4 regions of the Dysosmobacter acutus genome follow, and region 1 is predicted to be linked to each of the others. Evidence: a T-box and tRNA genes for the amino acid it is inferred to sense, from the RefSeq annotation. Region 1 holds a T-box; the other regions hold tRNA genes.
The links. The T-box of region 1 lies ahead of leuS (leucine--tRNA ligase). A T-box ahead of a tRNA ligase gene usually reads a tRNA of that ligase, here a tRNA-Leu.

Region 1 (5,501 bases):
TGGACGGGGTCTATTTCGAGGTGCCCCGGGATATGGATTATGAGGACCCCTATCAGGACTTGTCCATTCACATCAAAAAGGGATATCAGAAGCTCACTGGCGAACAGGCCATGGGCGTGGTCCGGTTCCGGGACGGGAAAAACGGGTATAATAACGGCGACATCGGCCGCATTGAGACTCAGCAGAATTTTCTCAAGGCCGTGATTTCCCAGCTGCTTCAGGTGAAGAACCTGACAAAAATTGAGAAGTTTGCAAAAATCTTTACCGAGTGTGTGGAGACGGACCTGACCTGGCAGAACCTCTTCTGGTTCGGTAAGTCCGCCATTGTGGGCGGTCTCTCCATGGACAACGTGAACTTTGTCACCATGCCCTATAAGGGAGTATATGCCTGGAGCCGCAGCTATAAGCAGACCCTCTCCTATGTGGTGCCGGTGGCCGACGAGCTGCTGGAACTGGTCAACAACTCCCTCAGTCCCTATGTGGAGCCCTCCAGGATGTCTGAGCTGGACATCATGTTCGTCAACTCCGACGGCAGCATCGGCTCCACCACCGGACGGGTGGAGGACGCCAAGGCGGCGGTCCCGCCTGTCACCTCCTCCGGAGAAGGGACCACGCCTCCGGAGACAGGCGGCGAGACGACCTCACCCGAGACCGGTGGTGAAACCACGCCTCCGGAGACGGGCGGGGAAACGGTGCCGCCAGAGACAGGGGGAGAGACAATGCCGCCGGAAACGGGCGGGGGAACCACGCCCCCAGAGACGGGCGGCGAGACGACGCCTCCTTCCACCGGCGGGGAAACCACGCCTCCGGAGACGGGCGGCGAGACGACGCCTCCCTCCACCGGCGGGGAAACCACACCTCCTGATACAGGCGGGGAGGTCATGCTGCCTCCCTCCACCGGCGGGATCGACAATTGGCCGGTACCCGGCGAACCCACACAGCCGGCCCAGTCCGCGGGAACTCCGGCGGATTCCATGGCCGCATAGAAAGGAAGAAATGGAATGACCCCAAAAGAAATTGCATTGGCTGCCGCCGCCGCATTGGACAGCAAAAAGGGCGGAGACATCAAAGTCCTTGAGATCACAGACCTGACCACACTGGTGGATTATTTTGTCATTGCCACCGGCACCTCCAACACCCAAATCTCCGCCTTGTGCGGCGCCGTGGAGGAAAAGCTGACAACCCAGGGGGAGGAGCCTTTGCACAGGGAGGGCTACCGGGACGGAACCTGGGTGCTGCTGGACTACGGCAGCGTGGCAATCCACGTGTTCTCCGAGGAGGCCAGGGAATTCTACTCCCTGGAGCGGCTCTGGAGCGACGGCAAAGAGGTGGATTTGACCGGCGTGCTGACAAAAGAGTAAGCGAATTCAAAGAGTGCTCTTGACAAAAGCTGCAAACCTCCGTAGAATATTCCTGTTAAAGACGTTGAAGGGAAGAAAGACGGATACGACGCCTTCAGAGAGCCGGCGGCCGCTGCGAGCCGGTGGGGAGTTCCGTGTATAACTGATCCCGGAGTTTTCCGTCCGATGCCTCTGGCCTAAGATGGAACGGTTTGGCCCCGTTACCGGCTGAGATCCTTTGGATCACTGAGGGCCGTCCGGGCAACCGGCGGCTGAATCAGGGTGGTATCGCGTATCAACGCCCCTGACCAAATGGTCAGGGGCGTTTTATTTAAGAGAAAACTTTCATGAATATGAGGGAGAAGCGCAATGAAATACGATTTCACAGCGATTGAAAAAAAGTGGCAGGAGAAGTGGCTGAAGGAAAAGACCTTCGCCGCGGTCAACGGCGATGCTTCCCGGCCCAAGTTCTACGGCCTGGTGGAATTCCCCTATCCCTCCGGACAGGGTCTCCACGTGGGACATGCCCGGCCCTATACCGCCATGGACGTGGTGGCCCGGAAAAAGCGGATGGACGGTTATAACGTCCTCTTTCCCATCGGCTACGACGCCTTTGGCCTGCCCACGGAGAACTACGCGGTCAAAAACCACATCCATCCCGCCAAAGTGACCCATGACAATGTGGCGAACTTCCGCAAGCAGCTCCAGATGCTGGGCTATTCCTTTGACTGGGATCGGGAGGTCAACACCACCGATCCGGACTACTACAAGTGGACCCAGTGGATTTTTCTCCAGCTCTATCAGAAGGGCCTGGCCTACAAGGCCTCCATGCCCGTGAACTGGTGCACCTCCTGCAAAATCGTCCTGGCCAACGAAGAGGTGGTGGAGGGTGTGTGCGAGCGCTGCGGAGGCGAGGTCATCCGCAAGGAGAAGAGCCAATGGATGCTTGCCATCACCAAGTATGCCGACCGCCTGATCGACGATTTGGACGGCCTGGACTTCATCGAGCGGGTCAAGACCCAGCAGAAGAACTGGATTGGCCGCAGCGAGGGCACCGAGGTGGACTTCACCACCACCTCGGGCGACACCATGACGGTCTACACCACCCGCTGCGACACCCTTTTCGGCGTCACCTACATGGTGCTCTCCCCGGAGCATCCTTTCCTTGAAAAGTGGAAGGATCAGCTGAAAAACTGGAGGGAAGTGGAGGCTTACCGGGAGGAGGCCGCCCGCAAGTCAGACTTTGAGCGCAGTGAGCTGAACAAGGAAAAGACCGGCGTGCGCCTTCAAGGCGTGGCCGCTGTCAATCCGGTGAACAACACCGAAATCCCCATCTACGTCTCCGATTACGTGCTGATGAGCTACGGCACCGGCGCCGTGATGGGCGTGCCCGGTCACGACCAGCGCGACTGGGAGTTTGCCACCAAGTTCGGCATTCCCATCGTGGAGGTGGTGAAAGGCGGCGACATCACCAAGGAGGCCTTTGCGCTGAAGGACGATACCGGCATCATGGTCAACTCCGGCTTTTTGAACGGTCTGACGGTGAAGCAGGCCATCCCCGCCATGAAGGAATGGGTCACCAAGCAGGGCATCGGTCATCCCAAGACCAACTACAAGCTCCGCGACTGGGTCTTCTCCCGTCAGCGCTACTGGGGCGAGCCCATTCCCCTGGTCAACTGCCCCAAGTGCGGCTGGGTGCCCCTGCCGGAGTCGGAGCTGCCGCTGCTGCTGCCGGAGGTGGACTCCTATGAGGTCACCGACACTGGCGAAAGCCCCCTGGCCAAGATGACCGATTGGGTCAATACCACCTGCCCCTGCTGCGGCGCTCCGGCCAAGCGGGAGACGGACACCATGCCCCAGTGGGCCGGGTCCAGCTGGTATTTCCTGCGCTATATGGACCCCCACAACGATAAGGCCCTGGCCTCCAAGGAGGCGCTGGACTACTGGTCCCCCGTGGACTGGTACAACGGCGGCATGGAGCACACCACGCTGCATCTGCTCTACAGCCGCTTCTGGCACAAGTTCCTCTACGACATCGGCGTGGCGCCCACATGCGAGCCCTATGCCAAGCGTACCAGCCACGGTATGATCTTAGGCGAGGGCGGCGAAAAGATGTCCAAGTCCAGGGGCAATGTGGTGAATCCCAATGACATTGTGGATCAGTTCGGTGCCGACACCATGCGCACCTATATCATGTTCATCGGCGACTTTGAAAAGGCCGCGGCCTGGTCCACCCAGGCGGTGAAGGGCTGCAAGCGTTTTTTGGACCGGGTGTGGAACCTGGCCGAGGCGTGTACCGATTCCCTGGAGCACACCCCCAAGCACGAAGCCGCGCTCCACAAGGCCATTAAGAAGGTCTCCGACGACATTGAGGCTATGAAGTTCAACACCGCCATCGCGGCGATGATGGCGCTGGTCAACGACTTCTATGCAGACGGCTGCACCAGAGGCGACATAAAGACGCTGCTGCTGCTCCTCTCTCCCTTCGCCCCCCATATGGTGGAAGAGATGTGGGAGAACCTGGGCTTTGCCGCCGCCGAGGGTAAGATGGCCTGTGAGATGCCCTGGCCCGCCTACGACGCCGCGAAGACCGTGGCCGCCTCGGTGGAGATGGCGGTGCAGGTTAACGGCAAGCTCAGGGGCACTGTGATCGTGCCCACCGACAGCGCCGAGCAGGATGTGGTGAACGCCGCCCTTGCGGTGGAGCGGGTGGCCAAGGCCGTGGAAAACGGAACGATTGTGAAGACCATTTTGGTGAAAAACAAGCTGATCAACCTGATCGTCAAGAGATAAGATAATATCCGGCCGGAGGTTTTGAGCCTCCGGCCGGGTACTTTTCCGGAGGGGTATACTGAAAAGGGCCCGGACACACAATGGCGGGAATTTGAGATATCATTTTCACATAAGCGCCGATACTATGCCTGATAAAGTGGCCTTCGCCGAAATAAATAAAAAGAACCCCTGCACTTTTGGTGTAGGGGTTCTCCCGTTCAAATCACAGTATATCAATCAGATGAAACTGCATATCAAGCAAAGTGCGATGCAATAATTGCAATGATACATACCAAAGTCACTCCGCCGCAAAAAACGAATATCGCTTTTCTGAGCTTTTTATCCGCTTTTACAGCCATATCTATCTTATCTGAAAAGATTGCAAGAAAGATTGCGGGGATTAAAAACCACCAATATATTTGCATATGAGTTACCGTCCAATTTCAGCTTGAGGAGTACGCCTTATCCGATTTGGATAATAAACATTTCTACCGATACTGAAATACTATCATATCGACTTGTTCCTTTCAAGGCTGCTCGATGAAACCGACAGAGCTTTTCCCATCAATACTTATCTAAAAAGGGGACAATTCGAAGTTCCTCTTGACAAGTGTGCTGTAAACAGGTATAATGCATTCGTTAAAGCCATAGATTATGGCCCTTAAAGTGTCGGGTACCCGGCATTCTGGAGGGAGGGAAATATAAATGTCTGAAGTCCATGTGAAGGAAAATGAATCGATTGACAGCGCGTTGAAGCGGTTTAAGCGCAGTTGCGCAAAGGCCGGCGTTCTGGCGGAAGTCCGCAAGAGAGAGCACTATGAGAGCCCCAGCGTGAAGCGCCGCAAGAAATCTGAGGCAGCCCGTAAAAACCGGAATAAGAAGTTTTATTAATAGAAAAAAGAGGTCTGCGGAAACGCAGACCTCTTTTTTTCTTTCCGGTAATGGGCTTGCCGCGATGGACTGATGACCGGCTATTTCCCCGTTCTGGAGGGGGGCTGGCCGAAAAGAGCGGGCAGAAGGTCCGCCACCTCAGGATACATGAGAAACGCGGTGCTGACCCCCAGCTTTTTGCCGATCTGGAGTTTCCGGCGCAGCGTGTCCGCGTCATCATAGAGGACAAAGTGGGTTTCTCCCCCCTGGACGCAGGTGAAGTACCGGGCCGCCAGGGAAGGGGAGTAGAAGACGGACCGGTCTTTGGAGAGCACTGCGAAAGACTCTGCGGTCAGCGGTGAGCCCTCTCCGGTAGGGGCGGGGAGCGGGAAATCCATCCGCAGGCGCTGTAAGTCCAGGGCGATGCTTCCCTGCCGCACCTTATCCTCCAGATAGGTTTGAAAGTCCCCGCCGGAGATGGCGGTGGTGATCAGGGTGACGGCGCCCGGCATGCGGTAG
Region 2 (5,501 bases), 1.4 Mb from region 1:
AAAAGGCGCGCCAAATGGCGCGCCTTTTCCATCTTTTCTTTTTCCACAGCCCCTGCGTCCCAATGCATTCAGCCTCTGCTAACCGGAGGTTGACAAAAATCAACGGCCGGTTGGTGGCCTTTTTCCCCCGCTCCCTGCTATACTCCATGGTGTAAAGGAGGTCGCCCGAATGACCATTGGACAGAGAATCGCACAAAAGAGAAAAGAGCAGAACCTCTCCCAGGAATCCCTGGGGGATGCGCTGGGCGTCTCCCGGCAGGCCATCTATAAATGGGAGAGCGACGCCACGCTGCCGGAGATTGAAAAGCTGATCGCCATGAGCCGCCTGTTCCGCGTATCCGTGGGATGGCTGTTGGGCGTGGAGGAGGAGCTTCCTTCGGACCTCCCGCCGGCTGAGCTGACAGACACCCAGCTGAAGATGGTGGAAGAGATTGTGGAGCGGTATATCCAGGCCCAGCCTCCGGCAAAAAAGTCCTCCTGGGGAAAGTGGGACGTGCGCATCCTGTTCGCCCTTTGCGGCATCCTGCTGGCTCTGCTGATGGGTATGAACAGCCGGGTAAAGCAGTTGGACAGCAATTACGACAGCCTGCAAAACTCCATCTCCCGGGTGGAGCGGAGCGTGGACAGCCAGATCGGAGGCATCTCCGGCCGGGTGGAGGAGATTCTGAAAGCGCAGAACAGCCTCACTGCCGACTATGGAGCGGAGATTGCCAGCGCGGATCTGAAGGAAAACCGCATCACTTTCTCCGTCCACGCCGTGCCCAAAACCTATACGGAGGGAATGTCCGTGGAGTTCTCCATCGACAACGGCACGGACAGCGTCTCCTACATTCCCGGGGAGAGGGCAGCAAACGGCGGCTTCACCGCCACGCTGGCCTGCCGCCTTACGGACAGCATCAACATCTCCGCCGTGTTCACCTCTGCCGACGGCACCCGCCAGACTCAGCTCCTGGAGCGCTTTGGCGACCTGTATACCAGCACCCTCCCCGCCGTGGATCTGATGACCTATGACCATCTGCTGTATCAGAAGGTGGATGAGAGCGGCCGGATCCCCCTGCCGGAAACCTATGTCAGCACCCGGCCGGCCTTTTCCGTGTACGCCGTCAACGGCGACATCGGCCAGTCGGAGATTGGCTCGGTGCGGGTGGGCCTATTTAAAAACCGCAGCCTGATCGCATGGCTGGAGCCCTGCGATCAGCCGGACAGCTTTCACGGCGACCTGGAGGATTTCTCCTTTTTCCGTCTGACGGGAGGAACCTATATCACTATGACAAAGGACTCCGATCAGCTCTGCTTTGCCGCCGTGGTGACGGATGAGTACGGCCGGGAGCTGGTGTACAGCGACATCCCCTACATCCTTCAGGATGGGGAGCTGACCTGGCCCAATACTTCGGACATCAGCAACCACGATCCCGCCGACTGGCGGTATTGAGCGCTGCACAGCAAAAAATGCCGCCGGAGCACTGCTCCGGCGGCCCTTTTCACAAGTTCCGGTTCATCCCCTGTGCAGCTTCCACAGCAGCGGCTCAAAATCCACTCCCTCCCGCACCGGCAGGTTCTGGGGCGCCGAGTAAGCCGCGCAGTCGCGCACAAATTCCACCGCGTCGGACACGGCTTCCATCAAGCCGCGGCCTCTCACCAGCGCACCTGTCAGAACGCTGGCAAACACGTCTCCCGTCCCGTGAAACTCCCTGGTCTCAAAGGTGGTCTGAATGATCTCCGTCTTTCCGCCGCGCGCGTCAAAGCAGGCGGCGCCGATCTTTGCGGGTTCCAAAGAGACGCCGGTGAGCACCACGGACCGTCTCCCGTTCAGGCTCAGTTTCTCCACGCATCGGCAGTATCCGTGCGCATCGGTGCGCAGCGCTTCATAGGGAACTCCCAGCAAAAAGGCCGCCTCCGTCAGATTGGGGGTGATGACGTCCGCCAGCGTGGCCATCCGCGCCATGGCGTCGCACATGGCCGGCGTGTAGGTGGCATAGCTCTGCCCGTGGTCCCCCATCACCGGGTCCACCACGACCACAGTGGACTCGTCCCGGCGAAAGGTTCGGATGAACTCCGCCGTGATCTCCATCTGCCGCTCACTGCCCATGAAACCGCTGTAGATGGCGTCGAAGCGCAGCCCTAACTCTCTCCAGTGGGCCGCCACCTTGGGCATCTCATCGGTCATATCCAAAAAGGTGTAGCCGGTGAACCCGCCGGTGTGGGTGGACAGAAAGGCCGTGGGCAGCGGACAGCACTGAACGCCCATGGCGGAGAGCACCGGGATCGCCACGGTGAGGGAGCAGCGGCCAAATCCTGACATATCGTGGATGGCGGCAACGCGGGGAGTTGGCATTTTGTTCATCTCCAAATACAATCAAATTGTTTTTATTATACGTTGTTTTTTTCTGTTGTTCAAGCAAGGAAACTGTGTTAAAATAGCCAAAGATAGCCCGGCTTCCCGCCGTGCCGGCACGCGGGCATGATGGAATTGGTAGACATGCGAGATTTAGGTTCTCGTGCAGCAATGCGTTGGGGTTCGAGTCCCCATGCCCGCACCACCCACCGCAAGCGCCATGGCACTTGCGGTGGGTTTTTCCATTTTACAGCGTGCCAGGATGCTCCGCCCTCATTTTCAGTTGGAAATGGGGGCGGAGCATTTATCTGGTTTGGCAGCGGCCACATAGACGCCGCAATGGTGGGGGGCCTGGGCGGAAACGCCTCAGCGCCGGTGGGGCTTGTGGGGGTGTGGCTGGCGATGTGCGCGGAGCTCTGCATACGGGTCGTTTTATTTCTGATCCGCCTGCTGCAGGGAAGGTGGCTCACCCTTCCGGCTCTGACCAGCCATGGCTCCGAAACCCAATGAGTCCTTTCTCCCCGCCTTTTTTCCATTTCACTTGGTCTTCTCAAAATTTCTCAAAATCGAACTGTCTTGTACAAGCGAAAAGCATTGACATGATCAGCAGGGCACCTTTGAAATCCACTGTTCCGGGGAGGAGCCCATCATCCTTCACGAAAATGACAGCATCTACCATACACCGGGCACACTCCACCGCTTCTGCAACCCCGGCGACACCGACGCAATGGCGATCTCCATCCTGTCCGACGTCATTTACTGATGCCGGTTTTACAGCCTCCGCCCCCCTTGGGCGGCGGAGCGGGTCTTCAATCAATAAAGAGCCGTCACGTGAACGTGACGGCTCTTTTCCATTTTTATCCGGTTTTCATTGGGCGGCGGAAAATTCCCTGGCCCACTGTTCAAACTCCGATACTGGGCGGGGCTTGGAGAACACATAGCCCTGAATCATGTCGCATCCGATGCCGGCAAGAAAACTCACCTGGTCCTCCGCCTCAATCCCCTCCGCCACGGTCTGTGCGCCGATCTCCTTTGCAAGCCTCACAATGGAGACAATCAGCTTTCTGGCCTTCGGCGCGTCGATGTCCAGGAAGAACCGGCGGTCCATCTTGATCACATCCACATCAAATTCCATCATCATCCCAAGGGAGGAATAACCCGATCCAAAATCATCCAACGAACAGCGGAATCCCATCTCATGCATGCGGTGAATCTGTCCTTTTACGATTTCGATGGTACTGTCGTCAAAGAAAATGGATTCCGTCAGCTCCATCTCCAGCAGGTCCCTTGGTATCCGGTATTGCCGCGCGATGGCATAAAACGCATTTAGGCAGTCCTCTCCCTGGAAGTGCCGGCGGGAAAGATTGACGGAAATGGTCAGTACCGGCTCTCCATTGTCGATCCATTTTCGAATCGTCTTGCAGGCCTCTTCAAAAATGTACAGGTCCAGCTGGCATATTTTCCCGTTCTTCTCAAACAGCGGAATGAAATCGGAGGGATAAATCATCCCCTTTTCCGGGTGGATCCAGCGCACCAGCGCCTCTGCGCCGGCAACCTGTCTGCTTCCAAGGCTTACCTTTGGCTGGAGGTAAAGCTGGAAGTCCCCCTTCTTCAGGGAACTTTCAAAGAGTTCGTTGAGCTCCCACTCCTTTTTCAGCTGCTGCGTCACCGCCATATCATAGAACACGCACTGCCCTTCCCGCAGCGTCGAGCGTTCGTCGCGGCAGGCGGTCTTTGCCCGGTCCTGCACGATTGTGATATCCAGCGTGGGGTCCTCTATGAGGTAGGCCCCCTGCTGAATGGTCAGAGGATGGGCCAGCTCCCTTGTGTCATTGATCTCATCCACCATTTCCCCCAGCCTTCTCCGGGTTGTCTCCGGATCGCTTTCCTTCAGGCAGAGGAAAAAGTTGTCGCTGTCAGCCCGGGCCGCTATCTCCTCCGGGCGGATGCGCCGGCACAGCACCTCCATCACACGGCGCAGCGCGGTGTCTCCGGCAGCCGTGTCAAACTCCTCATTGATCAGCTTAAAGTTCTTGATGTTCAGGAGCACCACCGTATAGGAACCGGGCGGCGCCCCCTCCAGCAGCTCCCTGCAGCGGATTTGGAAAGCCGTGTTGTTCATCGCCCCGGTGAGGCGGTCCACAAACGCAAGCCGCTTCATCTGACCGAAGTGCTCCCGATAGGTCCTGAAGAGCACAAACAGGATCAGCGCAAACAGGAAAATCATACCGTTGATGATGAAAAAGCTCTGAGAGATATAGAGGTCCGTCTGTTGGGAAATCAGGTCGGAGGGAATCAGGGTCAGCAGCACCCAGTCATAACTGTCCAGCGGATTATAGGCAAGGGTCAATTCGCTTTTGTCCACTGCGGTAAACGCAAATGAACCGCTTTTTTTCGCCTTCATGTCCTCCTGCATCCGGCGGATGTCCTGGACGGTTTGCCGGCTGTCCTCCCCCTCATCCATGAAGACATCCTCAAGGTGCAAAAACGGGTCCAGATTGGTGGGCGAGATCACCACATCTCCGTTGGAATCCACAATGCAGGTCAGTCCCTTTCCGGAAAAGCTCTCCAGCCGGATCAGCTTCTGCATATTCTCCTTGTTCCGCTCTCCGGCAATGACTCCCCTGACTTCCCCGCCCTCAAACACCGGCGTGGTATAGAGGATGCCGCCCTGATTTAAAAAGGTGACGCCGTCCCCTCCATTCAGGACCGTCTGCATCGCCTCCAAAATATCCCCATCCACCTCCCGGGAACCGGCGGTGAGCAGTGTCCCGTCAAGCTGCAGAAAAAACAGGTCGTTGAAGTGGAGCAGTTCTCCTCTCCTGCTCAAAACTTCTTGAATGTCGCCGGCCGCCCCTATTTTTGTGAGTTGCAGTACACCGTCGCCCAGAAGCTGCAGATCCATGACATTTTTCTGAAGCCGGTAATCGATGTCCCGCGACAATTGCAGCGACACATCCTCTGCATAGATCCTGGTTCTCAGGTCGATAGCCTGCTTCAGCCTTGCCGCGTTCCAGATCATAACCGAAGAGACGATTACAATCAACACAAATAAAGCGGTCAGCACCCCTTTGTAGTGAAACGGTTTCCCTCCCGGTATCTGAATGGCCTCTTTTACGCCTTTCGTCGTTTTCCCCATCCCGTCCGACTCCTGCCTCTTGTTTTC
Region 3 (5,501 bases), 1.2 Mb from region 1:
GTGTTCGGAGTACTCCATGACTCACCCTCCTTTCTCTTCCAATCCAGCAAAAACCGCCTGCGGTACTTCAGCTCCGCATAGCGCTGTACCCGCTTTAGGACCACCGCGTCCCAGGCGCCTCCCACGGCGCCTGCCACCGGAATTCCCTGGAGGAACTTCATGTACAGGAGATTGCGGGAAAGGGCCGCCGACGCGGAGCGCCGCAGCTCCTCCTGGGGCACAGGCACGGTCCACTCCCCCTCCTGGAGGAAATGGTTCAGCTCCGCGTTTCCCGCCCTCAGCTCCTCTCCGCAGGAGAGAGCCGTGGGGATCAGCTCCAGCACAAACCGGCGCTCCTCATTCCCGTCCCAGGGGTAGCCGTAGTTCACCGCAAGCTCACAGAGGCTTTTGAGCAGCACTCCCGTAAAGAGCACCACATCCGGCAGACCCACACCCACCAGGCCCAGCCCCACGCCCTCCACGCCGGAGAGCAGCAGATTTTTCCGCCCTGCCCCCGCCGCTGCCCGGGAAAAGGCCCGCAGCGACCGGCGGTCCGGCTGGAGCTGGGCAGCATAGCGGCGCAGCAGGTACTCCCGCTCCCGCTTCCGCCTGCCGCTGACTCCCTCGATCAGTCCGGTTCCCTTTTCAAGCACCGTGGAAAACGCCTTCTCAAAAGCGGATTCCAATGTCTTTTGCAGCGTTTTCGGCACCACCGTCTCCAGCCTGCGGTTCAGATAAGGCGTGCGCTGGGTCTGATTCTGCTCCAAAAACCGCTTCTCCCGCTTCCAAAGCCGGGCGTACTCCTGCTCCCATACCGTCTTTTTACTGGCCATTGTCTCCTATATACCGCTCCGCAGCTGCGGCCCGGCGGCTCTGCTCCACGCTTAAAAGCCCCATTTATACCCGTATCCCCACACGGTGGTGATATAGGTGGGGTTGGTCACATTGTCCTCGATTTTCAGACGCAGACGGCGGATGTTCACGTCCACGATCTTCAGCTCGCCAAAGTAGTCCCGGCCCCAGACCATATCCAGGATTTCCTCCCGGGAGAGGGCCTTTCCCGGGTTCTCCATGAACATCTTCATAATGGAGTACTCCACCTGAGTCAGCTTGATCCGCTCCCCGCTTTTCTCCAGCGTGCGGTTGCGGGTATTGAGCAGAAACGGCTCCTGCCGGATTTCACCGCTTTGCTCGTCCGCCCCGCCGCCGGCCCGGCGGAACAGGGCGTCCACCCGGGCGGTGAGCTCCGCAGGGGAGAAGGGCTTGGTCACATAGTCGTCGGCGCCGGTCATCAGGCCCGTCACCTTATCCATCTCCTGAGAGCGGGCGGTGAGCATGATGATGCCGATTTTTGTGTTGGTTGCACGGATCCTGCGGCACACTTCAAACCCGTCGATGCCGGGGAGCATGATATCCAGCAGCGCGACCCTGGTATCCGGGTTGTCCTTCAGACGCTCCAGCGCCTCCTCGCCGCTCTCCGCCTCCACCACTTCATATCCGGCACGGCGCAGGTTGATGACGATAAAGCTGCGGATGCTGGACTCATCTTCCAAAACCAATACTTTTTTCATGGCTGCCTCCCTTTCATCAATCGTCTCCCGACGCCCATTCGGTGACAATCAGTTTGAAGCTGCTACGCAGTTCGTCCTCCGTGATGCCGAACTCCCAGCTTTCGTTGGCGTCCAGCAGCTCCCCCGCGAAAATGGTCTCCGCCTGACGGCTGAGCAGAAAACGGCTGCCCTGGGTAATCCTGTACTCCGGGCTGCTACCGCTGATGGCATATATCTTCAGGAATTCCTGATAGAGCTCCGTATCGCTGCCCTGGATGGCAAAGGTCACGGCGACCTCATCCGGATCGCTGTCGTCCCGCGAGACCGTCACCCGCTTTTTCCACTCCTCGGGCAGAATGAGGTACCACCCGTCCGCCGCGTCGTGGTAGGTGCTGATGGCCAGCGTGGGCGATCCGTTGATGTCGTACCTTCTCCAGTTGATGGAGTAGCATGCGTCGGTGCTGCCCCAGCCGGCAAGGTCAAAGGGCGCCGGGACCTCCGTCAGCCCGTCTCCGTCGATGTCCGTGGGAAACAGGGGCTGGTAGCGGAAAATCTCAGTGGACACGCCGGTAGCATTGTTCATGGTGATGTTCACCAGTTCGTCGTTTTTCACCGCCAGGATATCCGTGACCTGGAACAGGGAGTCCTCCACCCCGGTGACAAACAGGGCCGGGACGCCGCCTTCCAGCATGCCGGAGCGGACGCGGCCCGAGGAGAGCTCGGCGATGGAGACGGAGATGTTGGCGGACGGGCGCTGAACCAGCGTCTGATCGTTCCAGACATAGTAGTCCGCCACCGTGTTTCCCTGGTCGTCGGAGCGGATCATCACCAGCTCCTGCATCCCATCCTGATTGAGATCCCGCACCGCGTAGCGGGAATAGGTGTTGCGCAGCAGCTCCACAGGCTGGAAATCCTTCAAGGAATAAACCGTCAGCGCCTGAAGCTCCGTGCTGACGCGCCACCCCACGATCAGCTCCTGCATGCCGTCCTGGTTCATATCGGTATAGGAGATGCTGTAAATGGCGCTGCCGCTGCCTTCAATCACCGCCGCCTCCTCATAGGAGTCGCCCACGGACCGGAAGATGTAGATCTTTAACGGCCGCTCGTCCGCGCTCCTGCGCATGAAGGCCAGCGCCTCCTCTTCCCCGTCCCCGTCCAGATCCACCATCTGTACGGGCTGGATGTTGCTGCCCGACTGGGGCGCGGCGTACTCCCCGCCCCCGGCCATGATGGCGTCAATGCGCTCTCTCAGCGCCGTGTACTCCGGAGGAAGCTGGGGCAGGCTGTAAAGCTCCTCCACCGAGGCGTTGAACAAACACCCCGACAAACAGAAGGTGACTGCCAGCAAAATGGCAGCCATCCAGCATTTTTTCATCATACGGCCCACTGGCAATCCCCTTTCCTTTTCAGGACATATTTTAACTTGTATATGATAGCACATTGCTTCTTGTTTGTGTAGCTTTTTTGCTGTTTTTCAAAGGAGTTTTTCATTTGTTCATTTTTGTGGAGATTCCCCTTGCGGCACAGGCTCATCTTTTCAAAAGTTCCTCTTGAATTTGTGGTTTCTTTCAGGTATAATAACACCGTTCATCTGCCGGTGTGATGGAATTGGTAGACGTAGTGGACTCAAAATCCACCGCTGGCGACAGCGTGCCGGTTCGAGTCCGGCCACCGGCACCAACGCCCCGCAGCTTATATAGCTGCGGGGCGTTTTCTTATTGCTCCGCGATGGTAAAAGCCTGCCGGTTCCCGGACGGTTGAAATTTCACTCCGCAGGGCGGGCGCGCCTAAGACACAAAACGCTTGACTTCCGAAAATAATTGTGGTAAATATTTATCATAAAGAGTGAAATATATCACATTATTTGGAGGGCTGTTTTATGAGACATGGACTGAATTATCTGGGCTTTTTATCTCTTTTGGCATTGATAGCCGTTTTGGGGTGGACAACGGAAAATGAAGGGCTCTATGGATTTTTGGGGTTTGCCTATTATCTTCGCTATTTCTGGGTCATCCCTGATGAGTTTTTTCGGCTCAATGTTCAAAAAGCCGCCACATTTGCATTCATGGCGGAAATGATTTCTCTTGTCCCGTTTATGTTTGCCTGTTCATTTCTTTTCGGTGCCGTCAAAGCCGTCCCAACCGCTTTTGGGCTGAGCTATGCGGCTGCAATCCTTGCGTTTACCGCTGCTCTGCTTGCATTGGAGTGGAAAGAACAAAAGGGGGCAAATGATGATTAAAAATCGTATAAAAGAGTATCGGGCAAGATATGACATGAGCCAGGAGGATTTAGCCAAACGGGTGGGCGTGCGCAGAGAAACCATTGGAAACCTTGAAAAAGGCAGGTACAATCCCTCATTGGTCCTGGCATGGAATATCGCAAAAGTGTTTCACGCATCCATTGAGGAAGTATTTACTGTAGAAGAGTAGCGGGACGCCTTCCATGGGGCGCCGTTTATGCCTGGGCATCCCATTGATCCGGAAAAAACGCCCGCAGGGTGATTTGCGGACCTCCCCGCCGCATAAAGTACCAATGCGGCAGTCGTTATTTCCACAGCGATATGAGACGCGCAAAAATGTTTCGTGTAAATTTACGCAAACGACTGTTGAAATTTGCGCAAGTCATGCTATAATAAATGCATAGCAAAGCCCCGCCTTAGTAATTTTGAAAATATCGGGAGGTAATGATCATGGGCTATCCTCAGACAGGCAACGAGGTATATGTCGGCTTTTCTCTGTCCGACACCATGTTTTCCGGAATCGGCAAAGGAACCATCACCCGGGAGACGGTTTCCGCTGATTATTTGAAGGACCTGTTTACAAAGTACGGCGTGGTCGTCTCGGCAAAGCCCGAGCAGCGCCGGCTTTTGGAAATGGTGAACGCAATCTATGATTTGAAGCTTGAGATCCCCGAGACGCTGAAGATCATCCAGCTTTCGGAAAAGCACCGCCGCCTCGTGACCATCTCCGTCCAGGGGCTCAGACGGATCAACGGCTCCCTGCTTCCCGAATACTCGAATGAGGAGTTCCAGGAGGCTACCTTCGGCTTTGTCAAATACTACGTCCAGAGCCGCCACTATGACGAACTGGTGGCGGAAAACGAAAAGCTGAAAAAGGATTTGGATCTGGAAGTTGCCTGGCGCACCCGGGTATCCGACATCTGATTCCTCCGCGGCTGCCCTTGATTTTCGGGCGGACCTCCCGGCAGACAAAAATGAAAAGCGGCAACGGACGGGACACCTGATCCGCTGCCGTTTTTTGCCGCCTTTTTTCAAAAACCGTCGAAATCAGCGGGACAACTTCGGGAAAACTTGCTATAATACGCAAAGAAGCTTTAATACGAACGCGCCCGCGCACCGGGAAAGCTCCCGTGACGCAGCCCACCGCAGCAGGCGCGGCAGATCAGGGAGGTTGCCATGTACCATTCCACTACATACCCATCCCCTGTGGGGACGCTCACCCTTGCGTGCGACGGTAGCCACTTGGCAGGTCTTTGGCTGGAGGGGCAGAAGTATTATGGGGGCTCCCTGACCGAAGAGCTGGTTCCGGCCGATGACCTGCCGGTTCTGAATGCCGCAAAGGAGTGGCTGGACAGATACTTTGCCGGCCAGCGGCCCAGCTGTCATGAGCTCCCGCTGCGCCCCGCCGGCAGTCCGTTCCGCCAGCTGATCTGGGAGCTTCTCCGGGAGATTCCCTACGGCCAGGTGGTCACCTATGGGGAGATCGCCCGCCGGGCGGCAGCAAGGCTGCACCGGGAAACCATGTCCGCTCAGGCGGTGGGCGGCGCTGTTGGGCACAATCCGATCTCGATTATCGTCCCCTGCCACCGGGTGGTGGGCGCGGATGGCAGCTTGACAGGCTACGCCGGAGGCATCCCGGTTAAAAAGAAGCTGCTGGAGATAGAGGGCGCCGACCTGTCCGGGCTGTTTTGTCCCCGCGCCGGGCGCGCGCTTTGATGTTTGAGTGTGCTGCT
Region 4 (5,501 bases), 220 kb from region 1:
CTGGGGCGGTGGGAGGCAGAAGGAGAGCTCCTCCACGTTCGCCAGCAGCCGCTTGAGCTCCCGATGGGTGCGCAGATACCGCCGGTACCCCACAAAGAAGAGCACAAGCCCGATTAGCAGGCACAGGGAGGCCGCGTAAAAGACCGCCTCCGCCTGCAGATCGTAGAGGGCAAAGACCGACGCGAACACGACGGCGAACAGGGCCAGCATCAAAATCAGCTTGTACTGACGCTTGATATAAGAAATCAGCATACTCACTCCACCAGATAGCCGGCGCCCTTTTTGGTCTGAATCAGGTCCGAAAGGCCGGCGCTCCCCAATTTTTTCCGCAGCCGGGTCATATTGACCGTCAGCGTGTTTTCATCCACAAAGGCATCCGACTCCCACAGCCGTACCATCAGGGTTTCCCGGCTGACGATCCTGCCCCGGTTCTCTATCAGCAGCTGCAATATCCGTAGCTCGTTGCGGGTCAGCTCCACCCGTCTGCCCCCGGCGCTGAGCGAGGAGTCCGACACATTCAGCACCGCCCCTCCGCAGCTGAGCACATGGGCCGGAGCGCCGAAGTCGTAGGTACGGCGCAGCAGCGCCTGCACCTTTGCCGTCAATACCGGCAGCTCAAAGGGCTTGGGCAGAAAGTCGTCCCCTCCCATATTGACCGCCATAATGAGGTTCATGTCGTCGGAGGCGGAGGAGATAAACACCACCGGCACCTTGGACACCCTGCGCAGCTCCGCGCACCAGTGATAGCCGTTGAAAAAGGGCAGGGAGATGTCCATCAGCACCAACTGGGGATCAAAGGCGGCAAACTCCTCCAGCACGTGCTCAAAATCCGTAACACAGCGGACCGTGTATCCCCAGCTTTTCAGATGCTCCTCCATCACCCGGGCAATGACGCCGTCGTCCTCCACAATTAAAATCCGATATCCTTCCAAGTGAGTCCCTCCTGTCCCTTCCGCGCAGTACCGCCATTGTACATTGTTTTGCCTGGAATTGCAATTTTCCCCTGTGCCGGCTGAAAAAAAAACAGGCAGGAGCAGATCTGCTCCTGCCTGTTGCGAAAGATCAGCTGTTCTGTGGGTTTTCTTCCGGCCCGTTTTCGTCGACCCCACCCGCAGGGCCGATGATGCAGCGGAGAGTCCCGCAAAGCGGATTGCACTTAAAAAATCGGAGCAAGCGTCATTTCGCTTGCTCCGATATGGTGCGCGAGGCGGGACTTGAACCCGCACGTCCGTAATGGACACTAGAACCTGAATCTAGCGAGTCTGCCAATTCCACCACTCGCGCGTATCGATATGCAGTTTATAAAAGGTCAAAATGGTTCCCACCGAAGAATTTCTCTCCGATGGGAGTTGGTGCGCGAGGCGGGACTTGAACCCGCACGTGCGTAATGCACACTAGAACCTGAATCTAGCGAGTCTGCCAATTCCACCACTCGCGCGTATAAACTTCCTGTCGCCCTGTCGCCGGAAAGAGCAGATGGTGCGAGTGACGGGACTTGAACCCGTACGTCGTTCGACACACGCCCCTCAAACGTGCCTGTCTACCAGTTCCAGCACACTCGCAGATCAACGCTTCCAAAAAACGACTGCTTGATTATTATAGCGAGTAGCCGCCGCTTTGTCAACCATAATTTGCGGTTCTTTTTGAAAGATTTTCCCTCCGGCCCGGCAGGACCGGAGGGCCGCGCATCCATCAGGAAAAAGACAATACCGTGTTGCCGAAAGAGCCTCTCTGTGGTAAAGTGGTGCCGTTCCCTATATTTGAGCCAGGGTTTCGGCGATGGGCCGGTCGATGAACAGGTCCGCTTCACCGCCTACCGCGGTCTTGTTGATGACCACTACGTTTCGGCCCCGGAAATAGTGGACCAGCCCCGCCGCGGGATAGACGCTCAGGGAGGTTCCCCCGATGATCAGCAATTCCGCATCCGTCAGGCATCGGACCGCATCGGTCAGCGTGGTGCTGTCCAACCCCTCCTCATAGAGCACCACGTCGGGCTTGATCCGTCCGCCGCAGGTGCAGCGGGGGATTTCTTCGCCGTGGAGGATCGCCTCCATGGGGTAGAATTTTCCGCACCGCTCACAGTAGTTGCGCAGCGTGCTGCCGTGGAGCTCCAGCACGGTTTTGCTTCCCGCGGCCTGATGCAGGCCGTCGATGTTCTGCGTGATCACCGCCTTCAGCTTTTCCCTTGCCTCCAGCTCCGCCAACTTGCGGTGGGCCGCATTGGGCTTTGCCCCCGGGCACAGGAGCTTGCTGCGGTAAAAGCGGAAAAACTCCTCTGGATTTTGCTTGTAGAATGTGTGGCTGAGGATGGTTTCCGGCGGGTACCTGTACTGCTGATGGTACAGCCCGTCCACACTGCGAAAGTCGGGAATGCCGCTCTCCGTGCTCACTCCGGCGCCGCCAAAGAACACAATATTGTCAGAGCCCTCCACCAGTTCTTTCAGCTTTCTGATCCTTTCGTCCATTTGATTTGACCCCCTTTTAATCTATGCAGACAGGAGACTTGCGGATGAATATTCAAATTTTCGGTTCCAGTAAATCCTTTGACACAAAAAAGGCGGAGCGCTGGTTCAAAGAGCGGCGCATCAAATACCAGTATGTGGACCTTCCTGCCAAGGGTCTCTCCCCAAGGGAGTATCAGTCCGTCAGGCAGAAGGTGGGCTATGCGGCGCTGGTGAACACCAGGTGCCGGGCCTATGCGGACCTCTACATGGCCTATATCACGCCGGAAGCGGCGGAGGAAAAGCTGTTGGAGCACCCGGAGCTGTTCAACACGCCCATCGTCCGCAACGGGAAAGAGGCCACCGTGGGCTACTGCCCCGAGGTCTGGAGCAAATGGGAGTGAGGTCCTCCCCATCATATCACACAGTGTGCAAAAAAGGAAAGCAGCCTGTCTTGTGGCAGGCTGCTTTTTATCAAATGTAGGACTTTTCCACCGTCACCACGGCATAGTAGTTTCCCTCCATGGTGCGCACGGCCCGGCTGATGGCCTGGGCTGCCTCCTCATCGGACATCCGAAACTGAAATGGCACCACGGCGTCAAAAATCACATTGGTGTGTGTGGGGCCGCTGACCATGCGGAAGTCGTGAATGGAAATGGACGGATCCACCACGTGCACCAGCTCCGTCACCTTCCTGCGGGTCTGCTCGGTGACATCGTCGTCCGTGACCACCGGGTCCATGTGAATGACCGCCTCACAGCTGAGCTTTTCGCGCAGCTCCCGCTCAATGTTGTCGATCTCATCGTGAAGCGTCATGATGTCCTCGTGGGAGGGTACCTCGGCATGGAGGGAGATCATCAGGCGGCCCGGTCCGTAGTCGTGGACCACCAGGTCGTGGATGCCCCGGACGCCCTGGTGCGCCATGACCAGAGACTCAATTTCGTGCACAAATTCCGGCGTGGGCGGCTGGCCCAGAAGCGGGCTGATGGTGTCCCTGGCCGCGCCGTAGCCCGTCCACAGGATGAACAGGGCCACCAGCACGCCGCACCAGCCGTCGATCTGCAGTCCGGTAAAGTGGCCCACCAGGGAGGCGGCCAGCACCACCGCGGTGGAGATGCTGTCGGACAGGCTGTCCATGGCCGTGGCCCGCATGGCCGGAGAGCTGATCTTCTTTCCCACGCTGCGGTTATAGAGGCACATGTACACCTTTACCACAATGGAGGCCGCCAAAATCCCAACGGCCAGAACGGAGAACTCCACCTCACCGGGGTGGAGGATTTTTTCGATGGAGGATTTTCCTAACTCCAGGCCCATCAGCAGAATCAGCACCGACACCACAAGGCCGGAGAGGTATTCCACCCGTCCGTGGCCGAATGGGTGATTCTTATCCGGTTTCTGGCCCGCTAACTGAAACCCAAGCAGCGTGATCAGGGAGGAGCCGGCGTCGGAGAGGTTGTTGAAGGCATCGGCGGTGATGGCGATGGACCCGGAGATGGTCCCGGCAAACAGCTTCCCGGCAAACAGCAGAATATTCAGGCAGATTCCCACCGCGCCGCACAGCAATCCATAGGCCTTGCGCACCGGTGCGGAGGCGTACTGCCGGTAATCTTTGATGAGGGCTTTCGCCAGCAGAGAAATCATGCAAGTCTTTCCTTTCGGGAAATTTGTTCATGAAAATGGGGGCGGGTAAAATAGTAGCAAAGAGGCAGCACGTAGTGCAGCACCGCGTAGGGTGCCGCGCTGAGTCCCGCTCCCAACATGGCAAGGGGGATGGTCAGGGAGATGCTCCAGGGCACCAGTTCCGCCAACACCACGCCTGTGTTGGCGATGTCTATGGCCAGGTCTGTCGGAGAATTGTCCTTGCGGCGGTAGGTCTGCCTCAGGAGCTGCTCATCCATAAAGACCATCACGCTCTGATTACAGAATATGAAAACGCTGGCCACGCTGACCAGGGCCGTGGTTAAGTAGAGACCAATGCGGTCGGCCAGAGAGTCCACATGATGGCGCACAGGCTCCAGCAGGTTGGCGCCCTCCAGAATCCCGGAGTAGAGGCTGGTGATAAAGATCATGCCCATGGAGGACGCCATGGAAAAGAGCCCGCCGCCGTGGAGAACCCGGGCCAGCAAGGGGTCCGCCGGATCGTAGCCCAGCACAAGCGTGCGCAGCATTTCCCCCGCTCCCATGCCTTGGAGCGCCACCGTAATCACTGCCGCGGATACGATGCTCAGCACCATGGTCAGCTTGATCTCCACCTTGCAAAGAGGCAGCACCAGCATGATGAGCGCCGGCACCACAACCACCCAGTGGAGGCTGAACCGGCCGGCCAGGGCGCCAAGAATCTCCCCGTCCACCCGGGCGATGGGGTGCATATAGGAGAGCAGGGCGTACACGGCCGTGGTCAATGCCAGCGGCACCAGCACCGTCCGCTGGGTCAGCTGCAGATTGCGGCGCATCTCGGTTCCCGTCACGGCGCTGATCAGTGCCAGGCAGGAGGAGGCCGGCGAACAGCGGTCGCCGAAATAGGAGCCGGAGAGAATGGCCCCCGCCGTCACCGCCACGCTGACCCCGCCGCTGCGGGCCAGGGCCATGAGAATTATGCCCGCCGTGCCGATCACGCCGAAAGAACTGCCTAACAGCAGTGAGAGCACCGTGGTCAACAGAAAGGCAATCAGGATAAAGAAGGAGGGCGTCACCGCCCGAACCCCGTAATAGGAGAAAAAGGCAATGGTCCCGCAGGAGCGCCACATGGCGGTCAGCATCCCGATGCAGATCAGAATCTGCACCACGATCAGCGCCTTCTTCCCTTTTCTCCACGCCATCGCCCACAGGGCTTTCGCGCAGTAGCCCCGCTTCAGTCCCATGGCAAAAAAGAGGACAAGGCCAAAAAAAATCGCGTACAGCAGCGGCCGCCCCGTCACAAGGCAGGCCCCCACCGCCGTCAGAAACAGCAAAAAGCAAACAGCCATTATTTCCCCCTGATCTGGAGCTTCATATGACAGCACAGCCGGTCCAGATCCTCGTCCGTGGCGGCGGGCAGGCGCAGCTTTGCGCCGCAGTCCC

Region 2: it has a tRNA-Leu gene. The T-box ahead of leuS (leucine--tRNA ligase) is inferred to sense a tRNA for this amino acid. The anticodon was not compared.
Region 3: it has a tRNA-Leu gene. The T-box ahead of leuS (leucine--tRNA ligase) is inferred to sense a tRNA for this amino acid. The anticodon was not compared.
Region 4: it has a tRNA-Leu gene. The T-box ahead of leuS (leucine--tRNA ligase) is inferred to sense a tRNA for this amino acid. The anticodon was not compared.

Annotation. Positions count from the first base shown of each region.
Region 1 covers NZ_JAHLQN010000001.1:2,283,976-2,289,476, reverse strand. Annotated here, with positions in the region: gene KQI82_RS10950 (LCP family glycopolymer transferase) at 1-986, shown strand, start outside; gene rsfS (ribosome silencing factor) at 1,002-1,361, shown strand; T-box leader at 1,417-1,649, shown strand; gene leuS (leucine--tRNA ligase) at 1,710-4,133, shown strand; gene rpsU (30S ribosomal protein S21) at 4,818-5,003, shown strand; gene KQI82_RS10930 (glycoside hydrolase family 18 protein) at 5,084-5,501, opposite strand, start outside.
Region 2 covers NZ_JAHLQN010000001.1:930,226-935,726, reverse strand. Annotated here, with positions in the region: gene KQI82_RS04465 (helix-turn-helix domain-containing protein) at 170-1,432, shown strand; gene KQI82_RS04460 (pyridoxamine kinase) at 1,496-2,344, opposite strand; tRNA gene KQI82_RS04455 (tRNA-Leu) at 2,456-2,540, shown strand; gene KQI82_RS04450 (hypothetical protein) at 2,507-2,845, shown strand; partial or broken gene KQI82_RS15935 (cupin domain-containing protein) at 2,955-3,098, shown strand; gene KQI82_RS04440 (bifunctional diguanylate cyclase/phosphodiesterase) at 3,204-5,474, opposite strand.
Region 3 covers NZ_JAHLQN010000001.1:1,040,749-1,046,249, reverse strand. Annotated here, with positions in the region: gene KQI82_RS05045 (EcsC family protein) at 1-812, opposite strand, end outside; gene KQI82_RS05050 (sensor histidine kinase) at 1-18, opposite strand, end outside; gene KQI82_RS05040 (response regulator transcription factor) at 864-1,550, opposite strand; gene KQI82_RS05035 (FG-GAP repeat domain-containing protein) at 1,567-2,907, opposite strand; tRNA gene KQI82_RS05030 (tRNA-Leu) at 3,123-3,209, shown strand; gene KQI82_RS05025 (DUF3796 domain-containing protein) at 3,409-3,768, shown strand; gene KQI82_RS05020 (helix-turn-helix transcriptional regulator) at 3,758-3,958, shown strand; gene KQI82_RS05015 (hypothetical protein) at 4,219-4,692, shown strand; gene KQI82_RS05010 (methylated-DNA--[protein]-cysteine S-methyltransferase) at 4,945-5,484, shown strand.
Region 4 covers NZ_JAHLQN010000001.1:2,508,638-2,514,138, forward strand. Annotated here, with positions in the region: gene KQI82_RS12060 (sensor histidine kinase) at 1-252, opposite strand, end outside; gene KQI82_RS12065 (response regulator transcription factor) at 255-932, opposite strand; tRNA gene KQI82_RS12070 (tRNA-Leu) at 1,197-1,284, opposite strand; tRNA gene KQI82_RS12075 (tRNA-Leu) at 1,351-1,438, opposite strand; tRNA gene KQI82_RS12080 (tRNA-Leu) at 1,478-1,562, opposite strand; gene KQI82_RS12085 (NAD-dependent protein deacylase) at 1,755-2,465, opposite strand; gene KQI82_RS12090 (arsenate reductase family protein) at 2,510-2,845, shown strand; gene KQI82_RS12095 (cation diffusion facilitator family transporter) at 2,916-4,082, opposite strand; gene KQI82_RS12100 (Na+/H+ antiporter NhaC family protein) at 4,079-5,407, opposite strand; gene KQI82_RS12105 (hypothetical protein) at 5,407-5,501, opposite strand, start outside.